Pararoseomonas sp. SCSIO 73927: one gene and its partners. The protein of the gene in region 1 binds, or shares a complex with, the protein of each later gene. Links are inferred from orthologs where the notes say so. Each region holds a gene or a part of one and is shown on either strand. Other genes may lie near its edges. The genes, in order: accD, accB and VQH23_RS14775.

Region 1 (2,819 bases):
GGCGCCGGGGTTGTGCCCGCCGTCCAGCCACAACTCCCAACCCGGCGGGAGCGCGGCGGCGAGCGCGCCGTGCAGGCGCTGCAGCCGCGCCGGCCAGCGCGCCGTCTCCAGCCCGCGCGCGATCGCCGCCTCCGTCAGCCAGGGCGGGTTCCAGGCGCGCAGGGCGGCGACGGCGATGCCGGCATTCTCCGCCTGGTGCGGGCCGGGAAGCGCTGGGCGGGGCAGGTCCAGCGCGCCGGCGGCGTCGCGGAAGCGCAGCCCCTCCCCCGCCGCTTCCACCCACCAGTCCCGGTCCCGCGCCAGCAGGGGGGCGCCGCGCGCGGCGGCCTCGGCCTCCAGCACCGCCATGGCCTCAGGCGGCTGGCGGCCGGTGGCGGCGGGGATGCCGGGCTTGATGATGCCGGCCTTCTCCCCGGCGATCCGCGCCAGCGTGTCGCCCAGGAAGTCCGTGTGGTCCATGGAGATGGAGGCGATGCAGCAGGCCGCCGGGCGGTCCACCACGTTCGTCGCGTCGTAGCGGCCGCCGAGGCCCACCTCCAGCACCAGCAGCTCCGCCGGCACGCGGCTGAACAGCAGGATGGCTGCGGCGGTGGTGATCTCGAAGACGGTGATGGGGCGCCCGGCATTCGCCGCCTCCACCTCCTCCAGCGCCGCGGCGAAATCCTCGTCCGTCACCAGCGTGCCGGCCAGCCGGATGCGCTCGTGGAACCGCACGAGGTGGGGGGAGGTGTAGACATGGACCCGCTTCCCCGCCGCCTCCGCAATCGCGCGCAGGAAGGCGCAGGTGCTGCCCTTGCCGTTGGTGCCGGCCACGTGGACCACCGGCGGCAGGCGCCGCTCCGGGTGGCCCAGCGCGGCGAGGCAGACCTCCAGCCGGTCCAAGCTGAGGTCGATGAGCTTCGGGTGCAGCGCGTGCAGCCGGTCGATGATCCGTTCGGACCGCCCGGCCTCGGCGCCCGGCATCAGGCGCAGCCCGGCGGGCGCGCCCGGCAAGGGATCGGGCAAGGGATCGGGCAAGGGATTGGGCGGGGCGGAAGCGGTCATCGCGCCCTACTCCGCCGGGGCGGGCACCACCGGCTCCGAAGGCGGCACCTCGGCCGGGGCGGCCGGGCGCAGGAAGCCGATGAGGCGCGCCAGCGTCGCCTTCATCGCCCCGCGGGGCACGACCATGTCGAGGATCCCGTGCTCCAGCAGGTACTCCGCCCGCTGGAAGCCCTCCGGCAGCTTCTCCCGCACGGTCTGCTCGATCACGCGGGCGCCGGCGAAGCCGATCAGGGCGTTGGGCTCGGCGATCTGGATGTCGCCGAGCATGGCGAAGCTCGCCGTCACGCCGCCCGTGGTGGGATCGCAGAGCACGACGATGAAGGGCAGCCCCGCCTCCTTCACCATCCGCGTCGCGATGATGGTGCGCGGCATCTGCATGAGGGAGACGGCCCCCTCCTGCATCCGGGCCCCGCCGGAGGCGGTGAAGACGATCAGCGGCGCGTCCTGCAGCACGGCCAGCCGGGCGGCGGTCACGATCCCCTCGCCGACCCCGGCGCCCATGGAGCCGCCCATGAAGGAGAACTCGAAGGCCGCGGCGACCGCCGGGCGGCCCTCGATCGTGCCGTGGGCCACCGCGATGGCGTCGTCCATCCCGGCCTTCTGCTGGGCCTCGCGCAGGCGGTCGCCGTAGCGGCGGCTGTCGCGGAAGCGCAGCGGATCGGCGGGCGCCCGGGGCAGCTCGATCCGCTGCCAGCCGGCGTCGAAGGTGTAATCCAGGCGGCGCGCGGCGGAGATCCGCATGTGGTGCCCGCATTTCGGGCAGACGTGCAGGCCCCGCTCCAGGTCCTGGTGGAAGACCATCTCCCCGCAATGCGGGCACTTGATCCAGAGGTTCTCCGGCACGTCGCGCTTGGTGCCGAAGAGCGTCTGTATCTTGGGCAGCGCCCAGTCGGAGATCCAGTTCATCGCCGCCTCAATCCGGGCCGACGCCCCTCGCCACGGGATCGTGGGGCGGGAGGACCGGCGGGGGGAGGTAGTCGCGCCGGGGTGTGCGGCGCAAGAGGCCGGCCGCCTCGGGGTCCGCCTCAGGGTTCGCCTGCGGGGTCGCCTCCGGGGCCGCGCCCGGCCGCGTTTCCCACCGCGGCCCCCGCCACCGCACCGGTTATGGACCGATCGCGCCGCTTCGGCGTTAAGCTGCCGCCATGCCCCCGGACGATTCCCGCACCGCCGATCCCTACACGGTCCTGGGCGTCGGCCGCACGGCCGGCCCGGACGAGATCCGCAAGGCGTTCCGCAAGGTCGCCAAGGCGAACCACCCCGACCTCAACCCCGGCGACCGCACCGCGGAGGAGCGGTTCAAGGCCGCCAACGCCGCGCACGACCTCCTCTCGGACCCTGCGCGCCGCGCCCGCTACGACCGCGGCGAGATCGACGCCGCCGGGCAGGAGGTGCCCCCGCGCGGCTACTACCGCGACCACGCGGAGGGGGCGGCGGGCGCCCGCTACGCCGGCCGCGGGCCCGAGCGCAACCCCGAGAGGGGCGACCCCTTCGCAGGTATGGGCATGGGCGGCGGCAACCTCGACCCGGACGACCTGGAGAGCATCCTCGGGATGTTCCGGAGCGGCGACGCGGGTTTCCGCGCCGGCCCGCGCCGGGGGCGCGACGCGAGCTACCGGCTCTCCGTGGATTTCCTGGAGGCGGTGAACGGCGCCACCACCCGCCTGACCCTGCCCGATGGCGGGGCGCTGGACGTGCGCATCCCCCCGGGCCTGGAGGATGGCGGCGTGCTGCGGCTGCGCGGCAAGGGCGCGCCGGGCGCGGAGGGCGGGGCGGCC
Region 2 (3,464 bases), 1.8 Mb from region 1 along the record:
GGCACCATCGGCCCAGGTCTCCAGGGAGTGGGCGTGGCCCATCCGGTGGAGGGCGTTGAAGAGGTCCTCGATCTCCGTGTTGATCCAGCTGTCCTCCCGGCCGGGGGCCGGGGCGGCGCAGGCGGCGAGCACGGCGGGGAAGTCCCGGTCCGCCGTGACCTCGAAACGCCCGGAGAGGACGGTGCGGCGGAGGCGGCGGGGCAGGTGGAAGCCGTCCAGCGGCAGGACGCCGCGCATCTTCGGGTCCAGCCAGTAGAGGCGGCCGGAGGTGCGGCCCTCGGCCATGGGAAAGAGGCCGGCGCGGTAGGCGCGCAGGACGAGCTCGGGGGTGATGGGCAGGGCGCGGCGGCTCACCGGGCAGATCCCGAGTGGCCTGATCCCGGGGGGGCCAAGCCTGAGCCGGATCCTGGGACGGGGTGCCGCATCGGGGCAGGATAGGCGCGTCCCCGGCGCGGCGCCAACGGGCCCCGCGCCGGGACCGGGTTCACCCCCCCGGCATGTGGCGCGCCACGAAGCGCTCCAGCCAGTGGATGGTGTAGTCGCCCGCCTGGAACTCCGGATCGTCCATGATGATCTGGTGCAGGGGGATGGTGGTGCTGATGCCGTCCACCACCAGCTCCGTGAGCGCCCGGCGGCAGCGGGCGATGGCCTCGGCGCGGGTAGCGCCGTGGACGATGAGCTTCGCGACGAGGCTGTCGTAGTGCGGCGGCACGGAGTAGCCGGCGTAGAGGGCGCTATCCATCCGCACGCCGAGGCCGCCGGGGGCGTGGTAGGCGGTGACGCGGCCGGGGCTGGGGGCGAAGGTGGCGGGGTCCTCGGCGGTGATGCGGCACTCGATGGCGTGGCCGTTGAAGCGCACATCCTCCTGGCCGTAGCCCAGCGGCTCGCCGGCGGCGACGCGGATCTGCTCCCGCACCAGGTCCACGCCGCAGACCATCTCCGTCACGGGATGCTCCACCTGCAGGCGGGTGTTCATCTCGATGAAGGCGAACCTCTCGTCCTGGTAGAGGAACTCCAGCGTGCCGGCACCGCGGTAGCCGAGCTGCTTCAGCGCCTTCGTCACTGTCTCCCCGAGCGCGTCGCGGGCGGCGGCGGTCAGCACGGGGCTGCCGGCCTCCTCCACCATCTTCTGGTGGCGCCGCTGCAGGGAGCAGTCGCGCTCCCCGAAATGAACGACGTTGCCGTGGGTATCAGCCAGGATCTGCAGCTCGATGTGGCGGGGCCGGTCGAGGTACTTCTCCATGTAGACGGCATCGTCGCCGAAGGCGGCCTTGGCCTCGTTGCGGGCGTTGCGCCAGGCATCCTCGAGCTCGTCGGGGGTATGGGCCACGCGCATGCCGCGCCCGCCGCCGCCGGCGGCGGCCTTGATGAGCACGGGGTACTTGATCTCGTCCGCGATCTCCCGCGCCTCCTCGATGGTGGCCAGGGCGCCGGGCGAGCCGGCGACGAGGGGCACGCCGAGGCGGCGCATCGCGTCTTTGGCGGCGATCTTGTCGCCCATGATGCGGATGTGCTCGGCGGTCGGGCCGATGAAGGCGAGGCCGTGCGCCTCCACCATCTCGGCGAAGCGGGCGTTCTCCGAGAGGAAGCCGTAGCCGGGGTGGATGGCCTCCGCGCCGGTAATGGCGGCGGCGGAGAGGATGGCGGCGGCGTTGAGATAGGATTCGCGCGCGGGCGGCGGGCCGATGCAGACGCTCTCGTCGGCCAGGCGGACATGCATGGCGGTGGCGTCGGCGGTGGAGTGAACGGCCACCGTGCGGATGCCCATCTCCTGGCAGGCGCGGTGGATGCGGAGCGCGATCTCGCCGCGGTTGGCGATCAGGACCTTGTTGAAGGCGGGTTTGCTGAAGCTGGGCACGCGGCTACTCGATGACCATCAGGGGCTCGCCGAACTCGACGGGCATGCCGGACTCGATGAGGAGGCGGGTGACGGTGCCGGCCTTCGGCGCCTTGATCTGGTTGAAGGTCTTCATCGCCTCGATGAGCAGCACGGTCTGGCCCTGCGCGACCTTGCCGCCGACCTGCACGAAGGGCGCGGCGCCCGGCTCCGGCGAGAGATAGGCGACGCCGACCATGGGGGAGGTGACGGCGCCCGGGGTGGCGGCGGTGACCTCGTCGGTCGCTGCGGGGGCGGCGGCCTGCGCCGGGGCGGCGGGGGCTGCGGCCGCCGCCGGCGCGGGGGCGGCGACGGCCTGCACCACCTGCTGGGCCGGGGCAGTGCGGGCCACGCGGATGCGGCTCTCGTTCTCGACCAGCTCGATCTCGGTCAGGTCCGTCTCGCGAAGGATCTTGGCCAGGGCGCGGATCGCGTCCGGGTCGAAGGAAAGCCCGCTCATGCTGTGTCGTCCTGGCCGATGATGCCGGCGATCGCGCGGAGCGCGAGGGCGTAGCCCCCGACCCCAAGCCCGCAGATCACGCCCACCGCCGCGCGGGAGACGTAGGAGAGATGCCGAAAGGCCTCCCGCCGGTGGATGTTGGTGATATGGACCTCGACCACCGGCAAATCCACCGCCAGCAGCGCGTCCATCAGCGCGACCGAGGTGTGGGAGTAGCCGGCGGGGTTGATGATGATGCCGGCGGCGTTGCCGCGGCACTCCTGCACCCAGGAGATCAGCTCGCCTTCCAGGTTCGTCTGGCGGAAGTCGATCGCGAGCCCCAACTCCTCCGCCGCCTCGGCGCAGAGGGCCTCCACGTCGTCGAGCGTCGCGGTGCCGTACTTCTCCGGCTCGCGCGTACCCAGCAGGTTGAGGTTGGGGCCGTTGAGGACGGCGATCAGCGGGGGTTCCACAGGTCCTGTTCCGGTCCGCCCGGGGGTCTGGTCCGGGGTCTGGCCGGGCGGGCTAGCATGGAGGCGCCTGAGCACGCAAACCGGGGGCACGCAAACCGGGAGCACGCAAACCGGGGGCACGCGCAACCCACCCCCGCCGGCAGGGGTTGAAGGCCGGAGCAGCGATGGAGGCGACGGTGACGAAGAAGAAGACCGAGGGCCGGGCGGACGATGCCACGACCAACCGGGGCACGGTGAAGGGACACCACGAGGATCCCGACGCGCGGGTGCCTGAGGGCGGCCCGGCCGAGGCGCCGAAGCGCGATCACGGCAGCATGAAGGGCGCCGCCTCCACGGCGGCGGACGCGGATGCGGGCCTTGGCGGCACCAGTTCCGCGACGTCGGGCAAGCGGGAGCAGGAGGCGGCCGCGGCGGCCGGTGAAGGCAAGACGCAGTCCGGCCGGGGCCATCGCAAGCACGAGGACTGAGGTCCCCACCCTTCGACACGCCCCTTCAACCGGGGGGCGCCCCGTGCCACATGCGCGGGGCAATGCCCGGTTCCATCCAGATCACCGTGAACGGGGAGGCCCGCGACCTGCAGGCCCCCCTCCCCCTCTCCGCCTTCCTGGCCGGTGCCGGGCTGGACACGCGCAAGGTGGCCGTGGAGCGGAACGAGGAGATCGTGCCGCGCTCGGCC
Region 3 (10,866 bases), 1.1 Mb from region 1 along the record:
CCGCCCGCCGCCTCCGGCCGGTCGAGCGCGAGGAGGAAGGCCCGCGCCACGTCCTGCACGTGCACGAAGTCGCGCCGCTGCAGCCCGTCCTCGAAGATCATCGGCGGCTGGTCGTTCTGCAGCCGCGCCGCGAAGATCGCGAGCACGCCGGTATAGGGGTTCGAGAGCGCCTGCCCCGCCCCGTACACGTTCCACAGCCGCAGCGCGACGCCCTCCATCCCGTAGGTGGGGGCCACGGTCAGCGTCAGCCGCTCCTGCACGTACTTGCTGATGGCGTAGACGGAAGCGAGATTCGTCCGCTTCCACTCCGGCGTCGGCACCGGCACCATCGGCCGGCCCTTCTCATCCGTCGGGTCCCAGGGGGCATCCGGGCCGCTGCGGGGGCGGCGCACCGCGTCCTCCACCAAATTGCCGTCGGCGTCGCGGTACAGCCCCTCGCCGTAGACGGACATGGAGGAGGCGACGACGAAGCGCTTCACCGGGTTGTCGATCAGCGCCTGGAACAGCACCGCCGTGCCGTGGTCGTTGACGGAGACGTAGCGGTCGATCGCGTACATGCTCTGCCCGACGCCGACCTCGGCCGCGAGGTGGACCACCTTGTCCACGCCCTTCAGCGCCCGCGCCACGGCCTCGGGATCGCGCACGTCGCCGCGCACCACCTCCACCTCGGAATCCAGCCCGTCCGCGCCGCGATCCGCGTGGACCTGCTCGATGAAGCTATCGAGGATTCGCACATGGTCGCCGCGGTCCAGCAGCGCGCGCGACACGTACCGGCCGATGAAGCCCGCACCACCGGTGATCAGGATCGATTCCGCCAAGCCCAAATCCTCCGGCCGTTTGCCGCGCCCAGTGCAAAAAATGGGGTGCGGAACGGGCAGGGGTGCTTCCGTATCCGCGATCCGCACTCCCTCGCGGCGCTCTGGAACCCTTACCCCCTTCATCATGTAAGTAGAAGGCCAGGAAAGCGATCACATTTTCTTGTAACGCGTCAGTGATCCCGCGGCCAGGGAGGGTGGCATTGATCCATGATCCGTGGCCCAGCTAAGTTGATCCTCAGCGCGCGCCTCCCGGGGAGGCCGAGGTAAGGCGGGGGTTTTAGGATTTTGGTCTGTTACTCTGGATGCACCCGCCGTAGACCAGCCATCGGCATGGGGCACCGCGCGCCATGACCCGTCGCCCCGTCCGCGTCGCTGTCGTCGGGGTAGGCAACTGCGCCTCCTCCTTCGTGCAGGGCCTTTCCTACTATCGCGATGCCGCCTCGAACGAGCCCGTGCCGGGGCTGATGAACGTCGAGCTCGGCGGCTACCACGTCCGCGACATCGAGATCGCGGCCGCCTTCGACGTGAACGCGAAGAAGGTCGGGCGGGACGTGGCCGACGCCATCCTGGCCAAGCCGAACAACACCCAGATTTTCGCGGAAGTTCCGCGCACAGGCGTGACTGTGCGCCGCGGCCCGACGCTGGACGGCATCGGCCGCTACCTCGGCGGCGAGATCGCGGAGTCAGACGAGCCGGTGGCCGACGTGGCCGCGGCGCTCGAGGAGGCGGGCGCGGAGGTGCTCGTCTCCTACCTGCCCGTCGGTTCGCAGAAAGCCACCGAGTTCTACGCGGAGCAGGCGCTGAAGGCCGGCTGCGCCTTCGTCAACTGCATCCCCGTCTTCGTCGCCTCCAACCCGGAATGGCAGAAGCGGTTCGAGGCGAAGAACCTTCCCATCATCGGCGACGACATCAAGAGCCAGGTGGGCGCTACCATCGTCCACCGCGTGCTGGCCAACCTGTTCAAGGAGCGCGGGGTGCGGCTGGACCGCACCTACCAGCTGAACTTCGGCGGCAACGCCGACTTCCTGAACATGCTGGAGCGCGAGCGGCTGGAATCGAAGAAGATCTCCAAGACCCAGGCCGTGACGAGCCAGTTCGACGTGCCCTTGCCCGCCGAGAACGTGCATGTCGGCCCCAGCGACCATGTGCCCTGGCTGACCGACCGCAAATGGGCGCAGATCCGGCTGGAGGGCACGGGCTTCGGCGGCATGCCGCTGAACGTCGAGCTGAAGCTGGAGGTGTGGGATTCGCCCAACTCCGCCGGCGTGGTGATCGACGCCGTGCGCTGCGCCCGGATCGGGCTGGACCGCGGCGTCGGCGGCGCGCTGATCGGCCCCTCCTCCTACTTCATGAAGTCCCCGCCGCAGCAGTTCGACGATAGCGAGGCGCGCGCCCGCGTGCAGCGCTTCGTGGCCGGCGAGAGCTAGGGCGGGCGTGGCCGCCACGCTCCTCCTGCTGCGCCACGCCGCGCATGACCGCGTTGGCAGCACCCTCTGCGGCCGGATGCCGGGCGTGACCCTCGGGGAGACCGGGCGCGCCCAGGCGGCCGCGCTGGCCGGGCATCTGGGGCGCGCCGGCATCGAGGCCGTCCATTCCAGCCCGATGGAGCGCGCGCGGGAAACGGCGGCGCCGGTCGCCTCGCGCCTCGGGCTGGATGTCCGCACGGACGAGACCTTCACGGAGATCGACTTCGGTGCCTGGACCGGCCGCAGCTTCGACTCCCTGCATGACGATCCGGACTGGGCGCGCTGGAACACGCAGCGCGCTACCGCCGCCACACCGGGCGGCGAGACCATGGCCGGGGCGCAGGCCCGCGCCGTGGCCGGCGCGGAGCGCCTGCGCGCGGCGAACCCGGAGGGCCGGATCGCCGTGGTCAGCCATGCCGACGTCATCAAGGCCGTGCTAGCGCACTTCCTGCGCCTGAGCCTGGACCAGATCCATCGTTTCGAGATCGCCCCCGCCTCCATCAGCGCGATCGCGCTGTGGGACGGGGACGGAAAGGTGCTGAGTATGAACGAGGTGGTGCCCGCATGAGGATCGCCTTCTACGGATCGAGCCTCCTCTCCTCCTACTGGAACGGGGCGGCAACCTATTACCGGGGCATGCTGCGCGACCTCGCCGCGCGCGGACACCATGTCACCTTCTACGAGCCGGACGCCTTCGACCGGCAGAAGAACCGCGACATCGAGCCGCCGGAATGGGCGGAGGTGCGCGTCTACGACGCCACCGAGGACGCGCTGCGCGCCGTGATGGCGGAGGCCGCGCGCGCCGACGTGGTGGTGAAGGCCAGCGGCGTCGGCGTCTTCGACGACGAGCTGATCGGCGGCGTGATGAAGGCCGCGCGCCCAGACGCCATCCGCATCTTCTGGGACGTGGACGCGCCCGCGACGCTCGCCGAGATCACGCCGGCCCCGGATCATGCCCTGCGCCGCGCACTGCCCGGGCTCGATTACGTCCTCACCTATGGCGGCGGCCCGCCCGTCATCGCGGCCTATGAGGGCCTCGGCGCCCGGCGCTGCATCCCCATCTACAACGCGCTGGACCCGGAGACGCACCACCCCGTTCCGCCCGATCCGCGCTTCGCGGGCGACCTGAACTTCCTCGCCAACCGCCTGCCGGACCGCGAGGCGCGCGTGGAACAGTTTTTCCTCGACGCCGCCGCGCGCCTACAGGACCGCAAGTTCCTCCTCGGCGGCAATGGCTGGCACGACAAGCCCATGCCGGCGAACGTGCGGCAGATCGGCCATGTCGGCACGCGCGACCACAACGCCTTCAACACCTCCTCGCTCTCGGTCCTGAACGTGGCGCGGGACAGCATGGCGCAGGTCGGCTACTCCCCCGCCACCCGCGTCTTCGAGGCCGCCGGCGCCGGTGCCTGCCTCATCACCGATGCCTGGGTGGGCCTGGAGCTCTTCCTGAAGGAGGGCGAGGAGGTGCTGGTCGCGCGCGATGGCGCCGATGTCGCCGAGCACGTCCGCAGCCTGACGCCGGAGCGCGCGAAGGCGATCGGCGAGGCGGCGCGGGCCCGCATCCTGGCGGGACACACCTACACCCGCCGCGGCGCCGAGGTGGACGCGCTTCTGCGCGACACCGCCGCGCGGAAGCGGAGCGCGGCGTGAGCGCCCCGCTGCGCCTGGTGGTGCTGGGCCTCAGCCTCTCCTCTTCCTGGGGCAACGGCCACGCCACCACCTTCCGCGCCCTGCTCCGCGCCTTCGCCGCGCGCGGGCACGACATCCTGTTCCTGGAACGGGACGTGCCCTGGTACGCGCGGCACCGCGACATGCCGGAGCCGGATTTCTGCCGCCTCGCCCTCTACCCCGATCTCGGCGCGCTGGAATCCTGGCGCCCGGCGATCGCGGGGGCGGATGCGGTGATCGTCGGCTCCTACGTGCCGGAAGGGGTTGCGGTCGGGCGCATGGTGCAGGCCACCGCCCGCGGCGCCACCGCCTTCTACGACATCGACACGCCCGTCACGCTCGCGAAGTTGGAGCGCGGGGACGAGGAGTACCTCTCCCCCGCCCTCATCCCGGGCTACGACGTCTATCTCTCCTTCACCGGCGGCCCGACCCTGCAGCGGATCGAGCGGGGATACGGCTCCCCCGCCGCGCGCCAGCTCTACTGCTCCGTGGACGAGGCCGCGTACCAGCCGATGGACCTGCCGCCGCGCTGGGACCTCAGCTATCTCGGCACCTACAGCCCGGACCGGCAGCCCACGCTGGAGCGGCTGCTGATCGAGCCCGCCCGCCGCGCGCCGGAACTGCGCTTCGCCGTCGCCGGCCCCCAATACCCCGATGACATCGACTGGCCCGCGAATGTGGAGCGCATCGACCACGTCCCGCCCGCCGACCATCCCGAATTCTACGCCAGCAGCCGCTTCACCCTGAACGTGACGCGCGCAGACATGATCCGCGCGGGCTACAGCCCGAGCGTCCGCCTCTTCGAGACCGGCGCCTGCGGGGTGCCCATCATCTCCGACACCTGGGACGGCATCGACACGCTCCTGCAGCCCGGCAGCGAGATCCTGCTCGCCGAGGGGCCGGAGGAGGTGCTGCACGCGCTGCAGGACATGCCGGAGGAGCGTCGCCGCACGATGGGCCGCGCCCTCCGCGCCCGCGTGCTGGACGAGCACACGGCGTCCCATCGCGCGGCCGAGTTGGAAGGGCACCTGCGGGAGGCGATCGCCCGGCGGGCGGAGGAGCGCGTCGCCTCCTGAGGCCGGCGCTGTGATCGTCCCATGATCGTCTACGGCGACGCGCCCCGGCGCGAGGACCCGCGCGCGAAGCTGGCGGCCCTGGCGGACGCCCTGCGGAATCTCCCGGCGCGGCCGCCCGGACTTTCCCGGCACGCCGCCCTGGTCGGCGCGCTGATTGAAACGGGGGAGGTCGCCCAGGCCCTGGCCGACGCCGCCTTCGCCGAACGCGGCCAGGACGCCCCCTCCCCCACCGGCGACGCCGCGATGGCCCTGCTGATGGCGCTGGCACGCAGCGCCTGGCTGTCCTGGCAATCCGGCCTCGCCCGGATCGGCCCGGTGCCGGAGGCCGAGATCGCCGCCCTTCTCGCCCAGCCGATGCCGGCGGTGGTCGAGCCACGGCGGGCGGAGGGCTTCGCCTACTACGCCCTCTACCCCGAGGCCTACGGCCTGGCCGCGGCCGCCCTGCCCGCCTCCCCGCGGGTGATCGGCCTGCGCTCCATCGGCACGACCCTGGCCGCGGTCGTGGCTGCCGCGCGCGGCGCGGAGGCGCCGGCTACGGTACGGCCGGTCGGGCATCCGTTCCGGCGCGAACTGGCCCTGGACCGCGGCCTCGCCGCTGCCTTGCTGGCTGGTGGGAGCCCCTCATACGCCGTCGTAGATGAAGGGCCGGGCCTATCCGGCAGCAGCTTCGGCGCCGCGATGGACTTCCTCCAGCGCGGCGGCGTGGACCTCTCCCGCATCCACCTCCTCCCCGGCCACGCCGGCGCGCCGGGGCCCGAGGCGGGGGAGGCCGCGCGGGCGCGCTGGGACCGCGTGGCGCGCCACCCCGCCTCCTTCGAGGATCTTCTCCTCCACACGCCGCGCCCGGAGCACCGCCTGGAGGAATGGGCCGCCGCCCTCCTCGGCCCCGCCGAGGCGCCGATGGAGGAGATTTCCGGCGGCGCCTGGCGCGCCCGCCGCTTCTCCTCGGAGGCTGAGTGGCCGCCCATCCACCCCTTCATGGAACGGCGCAAATTCCTGTTTCGCGCGCGCGCCGGCACCTGGCTGCTGAAGTTCGCCGGCCTCGGCCGCCACGGGGAGGCAGTCCTGGCCCGCGCCCGCCACCTGCACGACGCCGGCCTCACGCCGGAGCCCGCCGGCCTCCTCCACGGCTTCCTGGCGGAGCGCTGGATGGAGGAGGCCCGCCCCCTCGACCCCACCCGGGCGGATCGTCGCGCGCTCCTCGCGCATCTCGGCCGCTATCTCGGCTTCCGCGCGCGGACCATGCCGGCGGAGGCGGGCGCGGGGGCGGAGGCGCTGCTCGCCATGGCGCGCCAGAACACGGCCGAGGCCCTGGGCGAGGTCGCTGCCGCCCGGCTGGACCGCTGGAAGCCCCATCTTCCCGCCCTGGACGCCGCAACGCGACCGGTCTGGACGGATAATCGCCTGCACGCCTGGGAATGGCTCCTCCTCCCTGGCGGGCGGCTGCTGAAGGCCGACGCCGTGGATCACGCCGCGGCGCACGACCTGATCGGGACCCAGGACATCGCCTGGGACGTGGCCGGCGGTGCCGTGGAGATGGGCCTGACCGGCCCCGAGAGGGACGCGCTGGCCGCCGCCGTGGGCCTGGAGGCCGGGCGGTCCGTGAACCCTGCCCTGCTGAGCTTCCTGACGTCCTGCTACCTCGCCTTCCAGCTCGGCTACCACGCCATGGCCGCGGACGCGCTGGGCTGGAGCCCGCCCGAGGCCGGGCGCGCCCGCGCCGCCGCCAGCCGCTACGCCGAGGGGCTGGACCGGGCGCTGGCGCAGGGCTAGCGCCCGGGCCCCGGGGGCGGCCCTACCCGAGCTGTGCCGTCGCGATCAGCTCGATCCGCATGCCCGGCGCCAGCAGCTCCTTCACCACCACCGTCGCCCGGCAGGGGTAGGGCTCGGCGAAGAACTCCCGGTACACGGCGTTCATCCCCGCGGCGTCGGAGGCCTCGGTCAGGTAGATCTGGCAGAGCATCACGTCCGCCAGCGTCCCACCCGCCGCCTCTACCGCCATGCGCAGGTTCTCCAGCGCGCGCCGGGTCTGCACGGCGATGTCGCCCTCCACGATGGTGCCGGTCACCGGGTCCTTCGGCACCTGCGCGGTGATGACGAGGCCGCCCTTCCGCACCGTGCCGCTGATCGGCCCCTTGGACCGGATGATGCCCGTCTCGACGGCCTCGAACATTCGCATTCCCCTTCACCGGTTGAGCGCGGGCCGCGCGATGGCGCCGCCGCAAGGTCCGGCCCTGCCCCGACGGCCGCCCCCGACTCGACCGGCGCCGCCCAGCCGGCCACATGCACCACCGCGCCCCTTTCCAGAACCCTCCCGCACGGGTCGCGCAGCCCGTCGGGAACCCTTACGCTGCGGCAGCGTTGGCGCCTCGACAACTCCAGGAGGAACGGATGAGCGATTCGAACCGGGGCTTCCGCTCCACCGCCCTGCTCACCGCCGGCACCCTCGTCCTCGCCGGGCTCGCGGCATGCGCGCCGGTGGGGCCCGGCCCCTACCAGCAGCAGGCCAACTACGCCGGCTACGCCTGCCAGCAGGGCAACACGCAGGCCTGCTAAGACTACCAGGCGCTGGCCCCCGCCGCGAACGCCGAGGCGGCCCAGGCACAGCAGAACGCCGCCGTGGGCACGGCCTTGGCGGCGGGCGCGGTGGGCGCCATCGCGGGCGCCGCGATCGCCAGCAGCTCGCGCCGGAGCTACCGGCACCGCGGCTACTACCGGGATCGCGGTTACTACCGCGGCGGGCGGCACTATCACCGCGGCTGGTAACGCCCCGGGCTGAACTGGCCCGGCCCGGACAGGGCCGGCGCCAGACGGCCGCCGTTAGACTAGGCCGGTGCGGCCCATCTCCAAGAACTTCTCCCGGCGCCGCGCCCGCAGCGTGGCCCCGTCGAGCGCGAGCAGCGGCTCTAGGCACGCCTCGATGCGGTCGCCCACCGCCGCCACCATCCCCGCCGGGTCGCGCTGCGCCCCGCCCATCGGCTCCGGCACCACGCTGTCCACGAGGTTCAGGCGCTTCAGGTCCTCCGCCGTCAAACGCAGGGCCTCGGCCGCCGTGGAAGCCTGGGCGGCGTCGCGCCACAGGATGCTGGCGCAGCCCTCGGGGCTGATCACGCTGTAGATGGAGTGCTCCAGCATCATCACCCGGTCCGCCGAGGCGATGGCGATGGCCCCGCCCGAGCCGCCCTCCCCGATGATGGTGGCGATGAAGGGCACCGGCGCCTCCAGCCCCGCCTCGATGGAGCGCGCGATGGCCTCCGCCTGGCCGCGCGCCTCCGCCTCCACGCCGGGGAAGGCGCCGGCGGTGTCGACGAAGGTCAGGATCGGCAGGTTGAAGCGCCCGGCCAGCTCCATCAGGCGGCGGGCCTTGCGGTAGCCCTCTGGCCGGGGACTGCCGAAATTGTGCTGGATCCGGCTCTCCGTGTCCGTGCCCTTCTCGATACCCAGCACCATCACGTTGCGCCCGCGGAAGCGCCCCAGGCCGCCCACCATCGCCTGGTCGTCCGCGAAGGCGCGGTCACCGGCCAGCGGCGTGAAGTCCTCGATCAGCCCGGCGATATAGGCCAGGCATTTCGGCCGGTCCGGATGCCGCGCCACCTGCGCCTTCTGCCAGGGGGTGAGCTTGGCGTAGGTGGCCGCCAGCAGCTTCTCCGCCTTGTCCCGCAGCTTGCCGATCTCGTCGGCCACGTCGATGCCGCCGGCATCGGTCGTGCGCCGCAGCTCCTCGATCTGGCCTTCCAGCTCGGCAAGGGGTTTCTCGAAGTCGAGGAAATGGCGCATCCAGGGGTCCGGTCCGAGGGCGCGGGGGGGATAGCAGGGGGTGGTCCGGGGGAAAAGGGCCGGGCACCCGGAGGGCGCCGGCACATGTCCTTGCCGCCATCCGCGCGGCGGCCCTAGGCTTCCGTCCAACCGCCGGCACGACACGGCGGATTTCCGGAGGACCGTCCCGTGACGCAAGCGACCCGGCGCGCCCTGCTCGGCGCGGCCCTGGCCTCACCCCTCGTCCTGCCCCGCGCGGCGCGGGGCCAGGGAGGCTTCCCCGACCGCCCGATCCGCGTCGTCGTCCCCTTCTCCGCCGGGGGCACCACCGACATGCTCGCCCGCGTCTTCGCCCAGCGCATGAGCGAGGGGCTGGGGCAGCCCGTGGTGGTGGAGAACCGCGGCGGCGCTGGCGGCTCGGTCGGCGCGGACGTCGTCGCGAAGGCGGCGCCGGACGGCTACACCCTCCTCTTCCACAACCTGACCTTCACCTCGACCACCGCGGCCCTGCAGCTGGCCAACCGCGCCCCGCACGACATTGAGCGCGACTTCGCCCCCGTCTCCCTCGCGGTGAACGTGCCGATGCTCCTCGTCGCGTCGCAGTCCGTGCCGGCCAAGGACCTGAAGGAGTTCGTCGCCTTCGCCAGGTCGCAGCCGGCCGGGCTTTTCTACGGCTCCACCGGCCCCGGCAGCATCATGAACCTGGCGGGCGAGGTGCTGAAGCGGGACGCCGCCATCAGCATGGAGCACGTCCCCTTCCGCGGCGCCGCGCCGCTGGTGCAGGAGATGGTGGCGGGCCGCATCCAGTTCGGCGGCGACCAGCTCTCCACCGCCCTGTCGCATGTCCGGGGCGGGGCGCTGAAGCCCATGGCGACGCTCGCCGCCCAGCGCTCCTCCGCGCTGCCGGACGTGCCCACGGTGCGGGAGCAGGGGTTCCCCAACATGGAGCTGCGCGGCTGGAACGGCTTCTTCGCCCCCGCCCGCACGCCGGAGGCCGTCATCGCCCGCCTGCAAACCGAGATCGCCGCGGCGGCCGCCCATCCCGAGATCCGGCGCCGCCTGGCGGAAGTGGGGGCGGAACCCGTGGGATCGCCCCCCGCGGAACTGCGCCAGGCCGTCGCGGAGCAGGTCGCGCAGGTCCGGCCGCTGATCGCGGAACTCCGGCTGCAGGTGGAATAGGGTGGGCGTGATCGTCATCACCGGGTCCGGCCGCGGCATCGGCGCCGCCGCCGCCCGGCTCGCGGCCCGGCGCGGCCACGCCGTCGTGGTGAACTTCGCCGAGCGGGAGGACCGGGCCCGCGCGGTGGTGCGCGAGATCCTGGACGGCAGCGGGCGCGCCATCGCGGTGCGGGCCGACGTCTCGCGGGAGGCGGAGGTGAACACCCTCTTCGCCGAGGCGGACCGGGCCTTCGGGCCGCTGACGGGACTGGTGAACAACGCCGGCATCACCGGCCCGGCCACCCGGACGGAGGGTTACGACGCGGCGACCATCCGCCGCGTGCTGGAGGTGAACGTCACCGCCACCTTCCTCTGCACCCAGGCGGCGGTGCGGCGCATGTCCACCAAGCACGGCGGCGCCGGCGGCGCGATCGTGAACCTCTCCTCCATCGCAGCGACCAATGGCGGCGGCGGGCAGTGGACGGCCTATGCGGCGGCTAAGGGCGCGGTGAACAGCCTCACCGTCGGCCTGGCGCGGGAACTGGGGCCAGAGGGCATCCGGGTGAACGCGGTCCTGCCCGGACTGATCGACACGGAGATCCACGCCGCCGCCGGGCTTGGGGACCGCCTGGCGACGATGGGCCCCTCGATCCCCATGGGGCGCGTGGGCACGGCGGAGGAGGTCGCGGAGGCCATCCTCTGGCTGCTCTCCGGCGAGGCCGCCTACCTGACAGGCGCGCTGATCCCGATAGCCGGGGGTCGATAGGGCGGCCGGTAAGGCCCTCAGGCCCCGCGCGCCAGCGGGTGGTGCGCCTCCACCAGCGCGCGCAGCCGCTCCTCCAGCACATGGGTATAGATCTGGGTGGTCGCGATGTCCGCGTGCCCCAGCAGCACCTGCAGGCTGCGCAGATCCGCCCCCCG

Evidence for each region.
Region 2: the proteins of accD (region 1) and accB are in contact, whole or in part, in a solved structure (PDB 8UXZ), measured with the Escherichia coli proteins. The link is inferred for Pararoseomonas sp. SCSIO 73927 from one-to-one orthologs.
Region 3: the proteins of accD (region 1) and VQH23_RS14775 are in contact, whole or in part, in a solved structure (PDB 8UXZ), measured with the Escherichia coli proteins. The link is inferred for Pararoseomonas sp. SCSIO 73927 from one-to-one orthologs.

Annotation. Positions count from the first base shown.
Region 1 is NZ_CP146232.1:2,069,566-2,072,384, reverse strand. It holds accD (acetyl-CoA carboxylase, carboxyltransferase subunit beta), read right to left. Parts: upstream 1,951-2,819; coding sequence 1,051-1,950; downstream 1-1,050. Other genes in the region: VQH23_RS09830 (DnaJ C-terminal domain-containing protein), read left to right, coding at 2,187-2,819; VQH23_RS09840 (folylpolyglutamate synthase/dihydrofolate synthase family protein), read right to left, coding at 1-963.
Region 2 is NZ_CP146232.1:261,435-264,898, forward strand. The notes cover bases 600-3,464. They hold accB (acetyl-CoA carboxylase biotin carboxyl carrier protein), read right to left. Parts: upstream 2,337-3,464; coding sequence 1,863-2,336; downstream 600-1,862. Other genes in these bases: accC (acetyl-CoA carboxylase biotin carboxylase subunit), read right to left, coding at 600-1,858; aroQ (type II 3-dehydroquinate dehydratase), read right to left, coding at 2,333-2,788; VQH23_RS01440 (hypothetical protein), read left to right, coding at 2,965-3,255; thiS (sulfur carrier protein ThiS), read left to right, coding at 3,318-3,464. In the rest of the region: aat (leucyl/phenylalanyl-tRNA--protein transferase), read right to left, coding at 1-285; more of accC, read right to left, coding at 485-599. UniProt on the Escherichia coli protein: This protein is a component of the acetyl coenzyme A carboxylase complex; first, biotin carboxylase catalyzes the carboxylation of the carrier protein and then the transcarboxylase transfers the carboxyl group to form malonyl-CoA.
Region 3 is NZ_CP146232.1:3,170,203-3,181,068, reverse strand. Bases 6,831-9,736 are described here. They hold VQH23_RS14775 (acetyl-CoA carboxylase carboxyltransferase subunit alpha), read right to left. Parts: upstream 8,809-9,736; coding sequence 7,852-8,808; downstream 6,831-7,851. Other genes in these bases: VQH23_RS14770 (tripartite tricarboxylate transporter substrate binding protein), read left to right, coding at 8,977-9,736; VQH23_RS14780 (hypothetical protein), read left to right, coding at 7,651-7,797; VQH23_RS14785 (hypothetical protein), read left to right, coding at 7,423-7,587; VQH23_RS14790 (RidA family protein), read right to left, coding at 6,831-7,204. In the rest of the region: VQH23_RS14820 (NAD-dependent epimerase/dehydratase family protein), read right to left, coding at 1-818; VQH23_RS14815 (inositol-3-phosphate synthase), read left to right, coding at 1,166-2,245; VQH23_RS14810 (histidine phosphatase family protein), read left to right, coding at 2,253-2,852; VQH23_RS14805 (glycosyltransferase), read left to right, coding at 2,849-3,937; VQH23_RS14800 (glycosyltransferase), read left to right, coding at 3,934-5,031; VQH23_RS14795 (hypothetical protein), read left to right, coding at 5,053-6,804; more of VQH23_RS14790, read right to left, coding at 6,827-6,830; more of VQH23_RS14770, read left to right, coding at 9,737-9,966; VQH23_RS14765 (SDR family oxidoreductase), read left to right, coding at 9,974-10,711; VQH23_RS14760 (tyrosine recombinase), read right to left, coding at 10,729-10,866. UniProt on the Escherichia coli protein: Component of the acetyl coenzyme A carboxylase (ACC) complex. First, biotin carboxylase catalyzes the carboxylation of biotin on its carrier protein (BCCP) and then the CO(2) group is transferred by the carboxyltransferase to acetyl-CoA to form malonyl-CoA.